4 regions of the Promicromonospora sp. NPDC019610 genome follow, and region 1 is predicted to be linked to each of the others. Evidence: riboswitches for the same ligand, from Rfam matches in the RefSeq annotation. Region 1 holds a riboswitch; each other region holds the start of a gene.
What was found. Region 1 has a riboswitch for thiamine pyrophosphate ahead of ACH45N_RS11390 (TenA family protein). Riboswitches for the same ligand answer to the same signal wherever they lie in the genome.

Region 1 (3,465 bases):
ACCCGGCGGACCTGCAGATCATGTACGGGCTCGACGGTCGGCGCCGGCTGCCGGAGTACACGCTCGACTGGCTGCCGGGCTTCGAGGGTTCCGCGCCGGTCCGGATCGGCAACGACGCGGCCAGCCAGCTCCAGATCGACGTGTGGGGCGAGACGCTGGACGCCCTGCACCAGGCCCGCGAGGCGGGGCTGGAGCAGGACCAGGACGTGTGGCGGCTGCAACGGGCCCTGCTGGAGCACCTCGAGGAGCACTGGGACGACCTCGACAACGGGCTCTGGGAGGTGCGCGGCCCGCGCCAGGCGTTCGTGCACTCGCGCGTCATGGCCTGGGCGGGGTTCGACCGGGCCGTGCGGGCGGTCGAGAAGTACGGCCTGGTGGACGAGCCCGTCGAGCGGTGGCGCGCCGTGCGCGACCGGATCCACGACGACGTCTGCACCCACGGGTTCGACGCCGCACGGAACACGTTCACGCAGTTCTACGGGTCGGACGGGCTCGACGCCGCGCTGCTGCTGATCGGCCAGGTCGGCTTCCTGCCCTGGGACGACCCCCGCGTCATCGGCACGGTGGACGCCGTCCAGCGCGAGCTGGGTCAGGACGGGCTGTTGCGGCGGTACCACAACGAGGCCGACGACCGCGTGGACGGCCTGCCCGGCTCCGAGGCGACGTTCCTGGTGTGCAACTTCTGGCTGGTCGACGCGCTGCACGGCATCGGCCGCGTCGACGAGTCGGTCGCCCTGTTCGAACGGCTGCTCGCCGTGCGCAACGACCTGGGGCTGCTCAGCGAGGAGTACGACCCGGCCACCGGCCGGCACCTCGGCAACACACCCCAGGCGTTCAGCCACCTGGGCCTGGTCAACAGCGCGCTGCGCCTGGGTCAGCCCCGCGAGTCGCGCCAGGCGACCCAGTCCGTGACCGTCGACAGGTCGTAGTCCGGGCCGCTCACCCCGACGGTGAACAGCGTGGCCCCGGCCGCCACCAGCGCCTCGCCGTCCACCGCGGGCGAACCCTGCGCCTGCACCGAGCGCTCGACCAGGTTCGCCGTGTCGCGCCCGACGGCGGCGCCGTGCTCGTCGAGGATCGCGGACTTGCTGGTCAGGGTCTGCACGTCGCCGAAAGCGTGCCAGATGTCGGCGTGCTCGGCCACGATCCGCAGCGTCTTGCGCACGCCACCGCCGCCGATCAGGACCGGGATCTCGCGTGACGGCGCCGGGTTGCCGGCCGCCAGCCGGGCCTTGATCCGCGGCATCGCGTCGGCCAGGCTCGCGATCCGCGACCCCGGCGTGCCGAACTCGTAGCCGAACTCGTCGTAGTCCTTCTCGAACCAGCCGGCGCCCAGGCCCAGGATCAGCCGCCCGCCCGAGATGTGGTCGACCGTCCGTGCCATGTCCGCCAGCAGGTCCGGGTTGCGGTAGCCGATGCCGCTCACGAGGGCGCCGATCTCCACGCGCTCGGTCTGCTCTGCCCACGCGCCGAGCATGGTCCAGCACTCGAAGTGCTTGCCCTCGGGGTTGCCCCGCAGCGGGAAGAAGTGGTCCCAGTTGAAGATGATGTCGACGCCCGCGTCCTCGGCGCGGAGCACCGCGTCGCGGATCGCGGGGTAGTCGGCGTGCTGGGGCTGGAGCTGGACACCGATGCGGATCGGGCGGTCTGTCATGGCGGCAGCCTACGACCCGCGGCATCCGGTAGCGTCTGCGGCACGTGACACGGGGTGCCCTGCCCGGGCTGAGACCACACCCGTCGAACCTGATCCAGATCATGCTGGCGAAGGGATGTCCATCGTGACTTCTTCTGTTGTCCCCGTTTCCACCGAGACCCCGGCCGACGCCGTGCCGTCCGACCCGAGCGTGCCGTCCGACCCGAGCGTGCCGTCCGACCCGAGCGTGCCGTCCGACCCCGCCGTCGTCCGCCCCTTCACCGAGGAGGCGTGGGAGCGCATCGCGGGCTGGCGCGACGCCGTCGAGCACATGCCGTTCGTCCGGGCGCTCGCGGACGGCTCGCTGCCCGCCGAGGCGTTCGCGTTCTACCTCGCCCAGGACGCCGCCTACCTGCGCGAGTACTCGCGCGTCCTGGCGCGCGCCGCGCAGGGGGCGCCCGACCCGGCGGCGCAGGGCTTCCTCGCGCGGTCGTCCGTGACGGCGCTGGAGGTCGAGACGGCGCTCCACCGCGACTGGCTGGGCGCCCACGCCGGGTTCGCGGCGGGCGACGTCGCCGCGGTCGAGCCGTCCCCGGTGACCGCGGCCTACACCGGCCACCTGCACGCCGCGGCGTCGGGCAGCTATGCCGAGGCCGTCGCCGCGCTCCTGCCCTGCTACTGGCTCTACGCGCACGTCGGGAGCGTGCTCGTGGACCTGGCCGGACGCCGGCCCGGCGGCCTGGCGGGCCACCCGTACGCGACCTGGATCGGCACCTACGGCGACGAGGCCTTCCAGGAGTCGACCCGGCAGGCCCGCCGCCTGGCCGACGAAGCGGCTCGCTGGGTCTCCCCGGACGAGCGCCGGCGCATGCTGCGGGCGTTCGAGATCTCGTCGGTGCACGAATACCTCTTCTTCGAGCAGGGCCTGACCGCCCCCGCCTGGCCGACGCCGCCCGTGCTGACCTGAGGCGGGTCGGCCTCGGGCGCGTCCGTCTCGGGCGCGTCCGCCTCAGGCGTGTCGGCCGGGCGCGAGATCGTGCCCCGAGGTCGAGACTAGGGGGTGACGCCGGCCGCCGGCGTCACCCCTCCAGGACAGGAGCACCGATGCCGAGCTACAGCACCACCGCCGTGATCGACGCCTCGCCCGAGGCTGTCTGGGCGGTCTTGTCCGACGTCGAGCACATGCCCGACTGGACGTCGTCCATGACGTCGGTCGAGATCATCGACGGGCCCAACCCGCCGGACGTCGGCACGCAGGTGCGGATCGAGCAGCCCAGGCTGCCGCTCGCGATCTGGCTGATGGACGAGTGGGACCCGCCGCGCCACTTCGCGTGGATCAGCGAGGCACCGGGCCTGACCACGCAGGCGGAGCACCTGGTCGAGCCCCTGCCCGACGGCCGCTCCCGCGTGACGCTCGCGATCACGCAGACCGGCTCGCTGGCCTGGCTGCTCGGCAACCTGGTGCGGCGGCGCACGCGGCGGTACGTCGACACCGAGCTCGCCGGGCTCGAGGCCCGGGTCACCCAGCAGGGCTGACGCCGCGCGCGCGCCGTGCGCCGCGCCGCCGTCGGACGCCGCCTCAGGCCGACGCCGCCTCAGGCTCGCGTGGCCACCGCGAACACCCGGCGGAACGCCAGCGGCGTGCCGTGCGTGCGCTCGGGGTACGCCTCTCGGAGCGCCGCGCCGAACTCCTCCTCGAACCGGGCACGCAGGGCCGGGTCCTTCGCCTCCAGCGCCTGGAGGGTGGGCTGCGCCCCGGTCGCCGAGATCCAGCGCAGCACCGGGTCCGGCCCCTGCAGCACGTGCGTGTACGTGGTCTCCCACGCGTCGAC
Region 2 (3,465 bases), on a different contig from region 1:
CCACGACGCCCACGATGTCGGCGAGCCCCGCGATCCCGGTGTCGGACACGGACCGGCCGGCGACGCTCACCGCGCCGTCCACCTGCGCGTGGACGGCGTGCGGGACGGCGCCGTGCAGCAGCCGGAGCAGCGTCGACTTGCCGGATCCCGACGGGCCGAGCACGAGCACGCTCTGCCCGGCGTCGATGCGCAGGTCGACGGGTCCCACGCCGTCGCCGGTGCCGTAGACCGCCTCCAGGCCGGTGGCCTCGACGACGGCGGCAGCGCCCAAGACGCCAGCGCCCACGGCGTCAGCGCTCACGGCGCGCCACGGGCCCGCGGAGCGCGGCGTCCGCCCGGCCGATCGCGAACTCGTCGAGCACGCCGGTGCCGTGCAGGCGGTCGACGATCACCTTGGCGAGCAGGCCGCCCAGCACGACGCCGGAGGCGAGCTGCATGCCCAGGCGCAGCGCCAGGATGTCCTGTCCGTACCAGCCGAACCGGAACGCGGACCACACGAAGACCAGGCCCGCGCCGAGCAGGCCCGAGACCGCGTACACGCCCCACCCGAACCGGCGGTAGCGGGTCAGCGCGAACGGGAGCTCGCTGCCGGCGCCCTGGATCGCCGCGGCCACCAGCAGGAGCGGCCCGACCGGGGAGCCCAGGAACACGACCTCGACCACGGAGGCGATCACCTCGGCGATGATGCCGACGAACGGCTTGCGGATGATCGCGACCGCGATGGGCGCCACCAGGAGCCACCCGCCGAGCAGCACGTGCTGGGCCAGGTCGCCGGCCGGTCCCATCGCCACGGCGAGCCCGTTCCACGCCTGGACGAGCGCCCAGTACAGGAAGCCGAACACCACGCCGAGCATCACCATGAGCACGATGTCGCGCAGCGGCAGCCGGGCGCGGGGGCGCTCCGTCGTCCCGCTCATCGCGTGCCACCCGCGTGGCTCGGGCTGTTCACGGAGAGGGTGAGGTGGCTGGTGACGTGCTGCACCGTGCGGCCCGCGAGGACCCAGCCGGCGAAGGCGCTGGCGAGCACCCGTCCGGCGTCGCCCTCCAGGCGGGTGACGAAGTGCTGCGAGCCGCGGAACGTCCCGTTGTCCTTGGCCAGCTCGATCGCGGCGTAGATGTCGCGCATGTGGTCCGGCGTGACGTCCGCGCGGACGTCGTCGGCCAGCGGGTACAGCGCCCACTCGGCCGAGACGAACCGGCCGGTGTCGCGCCCCCGGGGCACCTCGGTGACCCGCGGGCCGGCCCCGCCGGGCAGGTCGCAGGCCACCTCGCCCGGGCAGCCCCGGGACAGGTGCACGGTGATGGCCGCGTGCCTGCCCGACGCCGCGATCCCGGCCGTCAGGTCGGTCACGTAGCGCAGCAGGTCGCCCTCGGCGCCGCCCACGTAGGTGCTCACGTCGCCGGTCTCGACGACCAGCCCCGTGGTGTCGGCCTGGCGCAGCGCGCCCAGGATCACGTCGACGTAGTCGTCCGACATCACCGCCGCGGTGATCCGCGCGCCGACGCCGAAGCGCATCGGGTCGCCGCGCAGCTCGGCGGTCTCGTCCGTTGCCGTGGCGTGGTCCGCCATCAGGTCCTCCCCTGTCCGTCGGATATCCGTCGGGCACAGGAGGACGCGGACCGGTACGGCCACGCCCTGAGGTCGCTTCCTGCGCCGGCATGATCCGGATCAGGTTCAACGGTCGGAGTTCGATTACTCCCTCTCAGCCCGGCATACCGGACTCCCGTGCACTGCGCCCACCGTAACAGCACGCACCGCACCACCCGGACATTCCCACCACGTCCCACCCTGGTGTCCGCATAGTGAGAGCAATCGCCCAGGCTCTGGTCAAGCCCGGGACTCGCGCCTATACCTCCCCGTCGTCAGGAGATCCCGGCCCCGACGATCGGACGCCCTCATGCCCCTCCGCACACCCGCCAGAGCGGCCATCCGCCGCCCGACGAACCACCGCACCGCCGCCGTCGCCGTCGCGCTCGTGCTGCTCGCCTCCGGCTGCGCCGTCGGCGCCCAGGCCGACGACGACGCCGCGGGCAGCCTCGCCCCCGACGCCGCGCTGCCCACCGAGGTGCCCGCCGGCACCACGCTCGCGATCGGCGACCCCACGACGCAGAAGGCCTTCGAGCTGGCCGGCGACGAGATCGACGCGGACTTCGACTTCGAGATCGAGTGGGCCAACGTCTCCGGCGGCCCGCAGACCATCGAGGCGTTCAACGCGGGGGTGCTCGACATCGGCGCGGTCGCCGAGATCCCGCCGATCCACGCTGCCTGGACCGGGCTCGACGTGCAGATCTACGCCTCGCAGTACCGGGAGGACTGGGCGGACCACCCCGTCTACGAGCTCGCCGGCGCGCCCGGGGTCGAGCTCGACGACCTGTCCGACCTGCGCGGCAGGCGGATCGCGTTCAGCCCCGGGCAGGCCCAGGGCGCGCTCGTCCTGAAGTCCCTGCGGGAGGCGGGGCTCAGCCAGGACGACGTCGAGCTGGTCGAGCTGCCGTCCACCGGCGACGTGTACCCCACGGCGCTCGCCGCCGGTGAGGTCGACGTCGCCCCGGTCGGCGGCACCGCGCTGCTGCGCTACCTCGACAAGTACGCGGCGGACGGCGCGACGTCGCTGCGCCACGGTCTGCGCGACGACCCGAGCCACCTCTACGGACCCACCGACGTGGTGCGCGACCCGGCCAAGGCGGCCGCGCTGCGCCAGTACGTCACCGCCTGGGCCCAGGCGCGGGTCTGGATCTACGAGCACCCCGAGATCTGGAAGGAGAAGTACTACGTCGAGGACCAGGGGCTGACCGAGGACGACGCGCAGTACCTCATCGACACCGCTGCCCGGCCCGAGGTCCCGGCGGACCTCACCGACGGGATCGAGCGCACCCAGGACACGATCGACCTGCTCGCCGGGGAGCTCGACCGGCCGGAGCTGCGCGCCGCCGACCTCTTCGACGAGCGGTTCGGCCCCGTCGCCGGCGAGGCCGCCGAGCAGGCGTGGAGCACGTCGTGACCGCCGTCGTCCAGGCCCGCCCGGCCGCAGCCTCCGGGCGGACGGCGACCGCGCCCGAGGCCGACGTGCGCCCGGGGATCCGCCGCCTCGGCCTGCGCAAGCCGGTGCCGCTGGCCGCGGGCGCGGGCATCGCGCTGCTCCTGGCGGTCTGGGCCGCAGGCTCGGCCACCGGGCTCGTCGACCCGCGGGTGCTCTCGGCCCCGTGGACGGTGGTGACCACCGGCGTCGACCTCGCGGTCGACGGCAACCTGCTGGAGAACCTGGGCGTCTCGCTGGCCCGGGCCGCCCAGGGCCTCCTCTGGGGAGTGCTGGCGGGGGTCGTCCTCGCCCTGCTCTCGGGCCTGAGCCGCGTCGGTGAGGCGCTGCTCGACGGGCCGATCCAGGTCAAGCGCGCCGTCCCGAACCTGGCCCTCCTGCCGCTGCTCATCCTGTGGTTCGGGATCGGCGAGGAGATGAAGGTCAT
Region 3 (3,465 bases), 310 kb from region 1:
ACGGCGCAGGGCGGGCTGCTGGATGGCGGGCGGGTCGTAGGCCATGTCGAGGCGGCCGATGTCGGTGCCGGGCGGCACGATGGCGTCGATCCGGTCGAGGGTCTCGTCGCTGAGGCTGACCTCGGCGCCCGCGAGCGCGCTGTCGAGGTGCTCCATGGTGCGCGGGCCGATGATCGCGGACGTGACGCCGGGATGGGCGATCGCGAACGCCATCGCGAGGTGGTTCAGCGGGATCCCGGCCTCCTGCGCGACGGGGATGAGCTGCTCGACGACGTCGAGGCGCCGCTCGTCCTGCAGGTGCGCGAACCCGTACTGCGCCCGGTGGGCGTCGCTGGCGCGGCCCTTGCGGTACCTGCCGGTGAGCATCCCTCCGGCCAGCGGGCTCCACACGAGGGTGCCCATGCCGTACTGCTGGGCGACCGGCAGGACGTCCCGCTCGATGCCGCGGTTGAGGATCGAGTACGGCGGCTGCTCGGTGCGGAACCGCTCCAGGCCGCGCCGCTCGGCCACCCACTGCGCCTGGACGATGTCGGCGGCGGGCATGGTGGACGAGCCGATGGCCCGCACCTTGCCCGAGTTGACGAGGTAGGTCAGCGCGGCCAGCGTGTCCTCGACGTCCGTGTCCGGGTCGGGCCGGTGGATCTGGTACAGGTCGATGTGGTCGGTGCCCAGGCGACGCAGGGAGTTCTCCACCTCGGCGATGATCCAGCGCCGCGAGTTGCCGCGGTGGTTGGGGTCGTCGCTCATCGGCAGGTGCACCTTGGTGGCCAGCACGACGTCGTCGCGGCGCCCCTTGAGCGCCTTGCCCACGATCTCCTCGGACTCGCCGCGCGAGTAGGCGTCGGCCGTGTCGATGAAGTTGATCCCCGCGTCGAGGGCCTTGTGGATGATCTTGACCGACTCGTCGTGGTCCGGGTTGCCGATCGCGCCGAACATCATCGCGCCGAGCGCGTAGGGGCTGACCTTGATGCCGGTCCGGCCGAGGCTGCGGTACTGCATGGGGCCCTCCTGGGGTCGAGAGGTCTGGTGGGCGTCGCCGCGGTGCCGTACTCTGGAACTAAGCGGAACGCTCTTCCAGAACTATATGGAAAGCCATTCCGGTTAGCAAGAGATCGGGAGCGAAGTGATCCAGAACACAGAGCAGCGGCCGCTGCGCCGCGACGCGCAGCGCAACATCGACGCGCTGCTCGACGCCGCCAAGCAGGTCTTCGGCACGTCGGGCGTCGACGCGCCCGCCAAGGAGATCGCCGACCTGGCCGGCGTCGGGGTCGGCACGCTCTACCGGCACTTCCCCAAGCGGTCCGACCTGGTCAAGGCCGTGTTCCAGGCCGAGGTCGACGCCACCGCCGACGCCGCGCCGGTGCTGGCCGCCGAGCACCCGCCGGTCGTCGCGCTCGAGAAGTGGCTCCACCGCTACACCCAGTTCCTCGTGACCAAGCGCGGGCTCGCCTCGGCGCTGCACTCCGGCGACCCGGCGTTCGACGCCCTGCCCGCCTACTTCATCGGGCGGCTCGGCCCCGCCCTCGGCTCGCTGCTCGACGCCGCCGTCGCGGCCGGCGCCGTCCGCGCCGTCGCCAGCCCACAGGACCTCCTGTACGCCGTGTCCAAGCTGTCGCTGCCCATGGAGGACGAGGAGCCGGACCACGGTCGGCGCATGCTCGACCTGCTCGTCGACGGGCTGCGGTACGGCGCGGGCCAGGGCTCCACGAGCTAGCACCCCACCCGCCGAGACGGTTTCGGACGGACGACGTCCGCGGCTAGGGTGGGCCCACTTGGCGCGGGGCGCCGGGCACCAGCCCGGCTGAGATGCACCCGTGGAACCTGATCTAGGTAGTGCTAGCGAAGGGAACGCCTCATGGGCTCCGTCCTGCCCGACGCCGTCGCGTCGGTCGTCACCGCGGTGCGCGACACCGCACCCCTGGTGCACTGCGTGACCAACGTGGTGGTCACTAACTTCACCGCCAACGTGCTGCTCGCCGCCGGGGCGGCGCCGGCCATGGTCGCCGACCCCGAGGAGGCGCCCGTCCTGGCCGGCGTCGCCGGCGGCCTGCTCGTCAACCTCGGCACCGTCGAGGGTGGCCAGGCCGACGGCATGCGCGCCGCCGTCGACGGCGCCACCGCCGCGGGCGTGCCCTGGGTGCTCGACCCCGTGGCCATCGGCGCGCTGCCGCTGCGCACCCGCCTCGCGGCCGAGCTCTTCGCGCGCGGACCCGCCGTCGTGCGCGGCAACGCGTCCGAGGTCCAGGCGCTCGCCGGCGGCGCCGGCGGCCGGGGCGTCGACTCCCTCGACACGCCCGACGCCGTGCGGGATGTCGCGCTCGGCCTCGCCCGGTCGTCCGGCGCGGTGATCGCCGTCAGCGGCGCGTCCGACCTGATCACCAACGGCGAGCGCGTCGTACGGGTCCGAGCCGGCACTGCCCTGATGACGCGGGTGACCGGCGTCGGCTGCTCGCTCGGCGCGCTCGTCGCGGCCTGCTCCGCCGTCACCGAGGACCGCCTGCTCGCCGCGACCGCCGCGACGGCCTGGCTGTGCGTCGCCGCCGACCGCACCGCGTCGACCACCCCCGGCAGCTTCGCCGTGGAGCTGGTCGACCGCGTGTTCGACGTCGACCCCGAGGCCGTCGGGTTCGGCGCCGGGCTGGTGAACGAGCCCGCCACCGGGCACGAGCCCGCGCGGGCCGAGGCGTGAGCGCCCGGATCCGCCTCGACCCGACCGTCTACCTCGTCACCGACACCCGGCAGTGCGGCGGCCCCGCCGGGGTCGTCGCCACGGTAGGCGCGGCGGTCGACGGCGGCGTGACCGCCGTCCAGCTCCGCGACCCGGGAGCGACCACCCGCGAGCTGGTGGACCTGGGCCGCGCGCTGGTCGCCCTGCTGCGCCCGCTCGGGGTCCCGCTCGTCGTGGACGACCGGGTGGACGTGGCGCTCGCGATCGACGCCGACGGCGCCCACGTGGGCCAGTGTGACCTCGACCCCGTCTCCGCGCGGCGCCTGCTGGGTCCGGACCGGCACCTCGGGCTGAGCGTCAGCACGCCCGAGGAGGCGCGGGCCGCGACCGATCTCCCGCCCGGCACCGTCGACCTGCTCGGCGTGGGCCCGGTGCGGCCCACCCTGACCAAGTCCGACGCCCGGCCGGCGATCGGCTTCACCCGGCTGAGCGTCGTCACGGCCGCCGCGGCGCTGCCGTGCGTGGCGATCGGCGGGCTGCGGGCGGACGACGTCGCCGCACTGCACGGGGCCGGTGCGGCCGGCAGCGCCGTCGTCTCCGCCGTCTGCGGCCGGCCCGACCCGGCCGCCGCGGCGCGGGAGATCGCGGTGGCCTGGGCTGCGGCGCGGGCCCCGGGCCGTTCGGGGGCGCGCCCGCGGGCGACGACGGGACCGGCCTCATGAGCCCGTCCGCACGGGACGCGGCGCGGGCCGCCGACGTCGCCCCGCGCGTCCGCCCGCCCGGTCACCCGGTCGTGG
Region 4 (3,465 bases), on a different contig from region 1:
CGCCTCCGACCCGGTGAAGATCCCGGTCTACGTGGTGATCTGGCTGGGCTGGGCCGCCGCCGTCATCTGGTCCGTGCGGGCGCACCGCAAGGCCCAGGCCGAGGAGGCCGCCGTGAGCGAGAAGCCGGAGGCCGATAGCGTGTCGGCATGACGTCCGACCAGGTAGCGGTGATCACCGTCTCCGACCGCTGTGCCCGCGGCGAGGCCGAGGACCGGTCCGGTCCTGCGGCGGCGCGGATCTTGCGCGAGGCGGGGTTCACCGACCTGGCCACCCATCTGGTACCCGACGGCGTCGAGCCGGTCCGCGACATCCTGCGGACCGCGCTCGACGCCGGCGCTCGTCTGGTGGTGACCACCGGGGGCACCGGGATCACGCCCCGCGACCTCACGCCTGAGGGCACCCGTGCGGTGCTGGACTACGAGGTGCCGGGTGTCGCCGAGGCCGTGCGGCAGCGGGGCACCGCTGCGGGCATCCCCACCGCCGCGCTCTCGCGAGGGCTGGTGGGCGTGGCCCGGGCCGCAGGCGGGACGCGCGCGCTCGTGGTGAACCTGCCCGGCTCGTCCGGGGGCGTGCGGGACGGCCTCGACGTGGTGCTCGCCCTCTGGCCGCACGTCCGCTCCCAGCTCGAGGGCGGCGACCACCCCGCCCCGGCGCCGGCGTAGCGCGTCCGGCGGGTCAGCCGCCCGCGAAGGGCGGGAGCACGTCGACAGTGACGCCGTCCGGCACGGTCGCCTCGTCCGTCGTGGCGCGGGCGCCCGCGACCAGCAGCGCGCACTTCGGCAGCACGACACCCAGGGCCGGGTGGGCGGCGGCGAGGGCGCCGCGAAGGGCGGCCACCGACGTCGGGCCGTCGAGCTGTTCGGTGGTGCGCCCCGCGGCCTCCCGGGCGCCGGCGAAGTAGCGGACCGTGATCACTCGGGACGCACCCAGTCGCCCGACTTGCCGCCCGTCTTGCGCTCCAGCCGCACGTCCGCGAGCGAGACCGACTTGTCCAGGCCCTTCACCATGTCGATCACGGCGAGGCCGGCGACCGCGACGGCGGTGAGCGCCTCCATCTCGACGCCGGTGCGGTCGGCCGTGCGGACGGTCGCGGTGACGACGACGCCGTCGTCGGTCACCTCCAGGTCGACCGCCGCGCCGTGCACGCCGATCACGTGGGCCAGCGGCAGCAGCTCGGGCGTCTTCTTGGCGGCGGCGATGCCCGCGATTCGGGCGACGGCCAGCACGTCGCCCTTGGGCACGGCGCCGTCGCGCAGCGCCTGGACCACGGCGGGGGAGCAACGGACCAGGCCCGTGGCGGTCGCCGAGCGGACGGTCGGCTGCTTGGCGGTGACGTCGACCATGCGGGCCTGGCCGCGGTCGTCAAGGTGCGTGAAGCTCACGGCACCAGGGTGCCATGTCCTCAGACGGCGGAGCGGCGCGCGGCTATCCGCACCGCGGCGTTGTGCGCGCCCTTCGCGGCCAGCCGCTTGGCGAACACCGCGGTGCCGGCGGCGACGGCCGCGAACACGGTCGCCTGCAGCAGGTCCAGCTCCGGGTCGTCCGGCTTGTTGGGCGCGTCGTTTCCGGTCACGCCCTTCCAGATCATGCTGACGGCCTTCTGGGCGACCCAGCCGGCCGCGATCGTCAGGGCAAGGGTGCCGACCTTCTCGCCGAGTGTCTGTTCCGTCTCAATCTTGGCCATCTTCTCACCGTAGCCCCCGGCGGCCGACTAGGCTGCATGGAAACGACAGGGGAGCGCCCCCACGGCGCTGAGAGTGCGGAAAGCCGCAGACCCTTGAACCTGATCCGGGTAACACCGGCGGAGGAAGTCGGAGGCATGATGTTGCGTCTTTCCGGTGCCCACGGGGGCACCATCACCACCGGCACGATCGCGGCCACGCTGTCGGCGGTGCTGCTGCTCGCCGGGTGCTCCGGCGGCTCCGGCTCCGGCGACGACGCGTCCGGCACCGGCGACCCGGGGACCGTGACGCTGGTGACCCACGACTCCTGGGCGCTCGACGAGAAGCTGATCGACCAGTTCGAGCAGGAGTCCGGCACGACGGTCGAGGTGAGCGCCGCGGGTGACGCCGGCACGCTGGTGAACCAGCTCGTGCTGACCAAGGACGCCCCGCTCGGGGACGCGGTGTTCGGCATCGACAACACGTTCGCCTCCCGCGCGCTGGAGGCCGGCGTGGTCGAGGAGTACACGCCCGCGGACCTGCCCGAGGGCGCCGAGCAGCTCGGCGGGGCGCTCACGCCCGTCGACCAGGGCGACGTCTGCGTGAACGCCGACGAGGCGTGGTTCGAGGAGTCCGGCCTGGAGGTGCCGACGACGCTGGAGGACCTCGCCGACCCGCAGTACAAGGACCTGCTCGTGGTGACCAACCCGGCGACGTCATCCCCGGGGCTCGCGTTCCTGCTGGCGACGATCGGGGCGTTCGGCGACGACGGGTTCGAGGACTACTGGACCTCGCTCGTGGACAACGGCGTCAAGGTCGCCGACTCGTGGGAGGACGCGTACTACGTCGACTTCTCCGGGGCGGGCGAGGGCGGCGAGCGGCCGCTCGCGCTGTCCTACGCGACGTCGCCGGCGTTCACGGTGAGCGAGGACGGCTCGGAGTCGACCACCAGCGCGCTGCTGGAGACCTGCTTCCGGCAGGTCGAGTACGCGGGCGTGCTCGCCGGCTCCGACAACCCGGAGGGCGCCCGGGCGCTGGTGGACTTCCTGCTCACGCACGACGTCCAGGCCGCCCTGCCCGAGTCGATGTACATGTACCCGGCCGACGCGGCCGTGGAGCTGCCCGCCGACTGGCAGAAGTTCGCGCCCCAGGCCGACGTGCCGTTCGAGGTAGACCCGGCCGACGTGAGCGAGCACCGCGACGAGTGGATCGAACGATGGACCGAGACCGTCGTGGGCTGAGCCGGAGCGGGGCCGCAGGCTCAGCCCACCACGGGCAGAGCCTGAGCCGGAGCGGAGCCGCAGGCTCAGCCCACCACGGGCGGAGCCTGAGCCTGACCGGGAGCAGGGGGCACGGGCTCCGGCCCGCGCCCCTCCTCTGGGGGGTCGCGGTCGCCGTCCCCCTCGGCTTCCTCGCGGTCTTCTTCGCGTGGCCGGTGGCGGCGCTCGTGGTGCGCGGGTTCGTGCCCGACGGCGCGCTCGACCTCACCGGGTTCGTCGAGGTGCTGACCCGCCCGCGCACGTGGCGGCTGGTGGGGCTCACCCTCACCCAGGCGGTGCTCGGCACGGCGTTCTCCGTGCTGCTCGGCCTGCCGCTCGCCTACCTCCTGTACCGGCGGTCGTTCCCCGGGCGCAGCCTGGCGCGCGGGCTGGTGACCGTGCCGTTCGTGCTGCCCGCCGTGGTGGTCGGTGTCGCGTTCCGCGCACTGTTCGCGCCGAGCGGCGTGCTCGGGTTCCTCGGGCTGGAGGAGTCGCTCGCCGGGATCGTCGTCGCGCTCGTCTTCTTCAACGTCTCCGTGGTGGT

Region 2: it holds a riboswitch for thiamine pyrophosphate, as region 1 does, so the genes downstream of both, ACH45N_RS17185 (YkoF family thiamine/hydroxymethylpyrimidine-binding protein) here and ACH45N_RS11390 (TenA family protein) in region 1, are expected to answer to the same signal.
Region 3: it holds a riboswitch for thiamine pyrophosphate, as region 1 does, so the genes downstream of both, thiM (hydroxyethylthiazole kinase) here and ACH45N_RS11390 (TenA family protein) in region 1, are expected to answer to the same signal.
Region 4: it holds a riboswitch for thiamine pyrophosphate, as region 1 does, so the genes downstream of both, ACH45N_RS21140 (thiamine ABC transporter substrate binding subunit) here and ACH45N_RS11390 (TenA family protein) in region 1, are expected to answer to the same signal.

What each region holds. Positions count from the first base shown of each region.
Region 1 covers NZ_JBIRXX010000001.1:2,554,946-2,558,410, forward strand. The annotation lists gene ACH45N_RS11380 (glycoside hydrolase family 15 protein) at 1-929, shown strand, start outside; gene ACH45N_RS11385 (LLM class F420-dependent oxidoreductase) at 875-1,654, opposite strand; TPP riboswitch at 1,695-1,787, shown strand; gene ACH45N_RS11390 (TenA family protein) at 1,779-2,600, shown strand; gene ACH45N_RS11395 (SRPBCC family protein) at 2,738-3,169, shown strand; gene ACH45N_RS11400 (methyltransferase domain-containing protein) at 3,229-3,465, opposite strand, start outside.
Region 2 covers NZ_JBIRXX010000002.1:1,237,784-1,241,248, forward strand. The annotation lists gene ACH45N_RS17175 (ATP-binding cassette domain-containing protein) at 1-301, opposite strand, end outside; gene ACH45N_RS17180 (ECF transporter S component) at 291-917, opposite strand; gene ACH45N_RS17185 (YkoF family thiamine/hydroxymethylpyrimidine-binding protein) at 914-1,570, opposite strand; TPP riboswitch at 1,630-1,738, opposite strand; gene ACH45N_RS17190 (ABC transporter substrate-binding protein) at 1,899-3,002, shown strand; gene ACH45N_RS17195 (ABC transporter permease) at 2,999-3,465, shown strand, end outside.
Region 3 covers NZ_JBIRXX010000001.1:2,249,927-2,253,391, reverse strand. The annotation lists gene ACH45N_RS10050 (aldo/keto reductase) at 1-999, opposite strand, end outside; gene ACH45N_RS10045 (TetR/AcrR family transcriptional regulator) at 1,124-1,714, shown strand; TPP riboswitch at 1,769-1,866, shown strand; gene thiM (hydroxyethylthiazole kinase) at 1,856-2,689, shown strand; gene thiE (thiamine phosphate synthase) at 2,686-3,390, shown strand; gene thiD (bifunctional hydroxymethylpyrimidine kinase/phosphomethylpyrimidine kinase) at 3,387-3,465, shown strand, end outside.
Region 4 covers NZ_JBIRXX010000003.1:2,954-6,418, forward strand. The annotation lists gene ACH45N_RS21115 (sulfite exporter TauE/SafE family protein) at 1-151, shown strand, start outside; gene ACH45N_RS21120 (molybdenum cofactor biosynthesis protein B) at 148-663, shown strand; gene ACH45N_RS21125 (MoaD/ThiS family protein) at 677-916, opposite strand; gene moaC (cyclic pyranopterin monophosphate synthase MoaC) at 913-1,383, opposite strand; gene ACH45N_RS21135 (DUF4235 domain-containing protein) at 1,404-1,685, opposite strand; TPP riboswitch at 1,723-1,828, shown strand; gene ACH45N_RS21140 (thiamine ABC transporter substrate binding subunit) at 1,824-2,903, shown strand; gene ACH45N_RS21145 (ABC transporter permease) at 2,879-3,465, shown strand, end outside.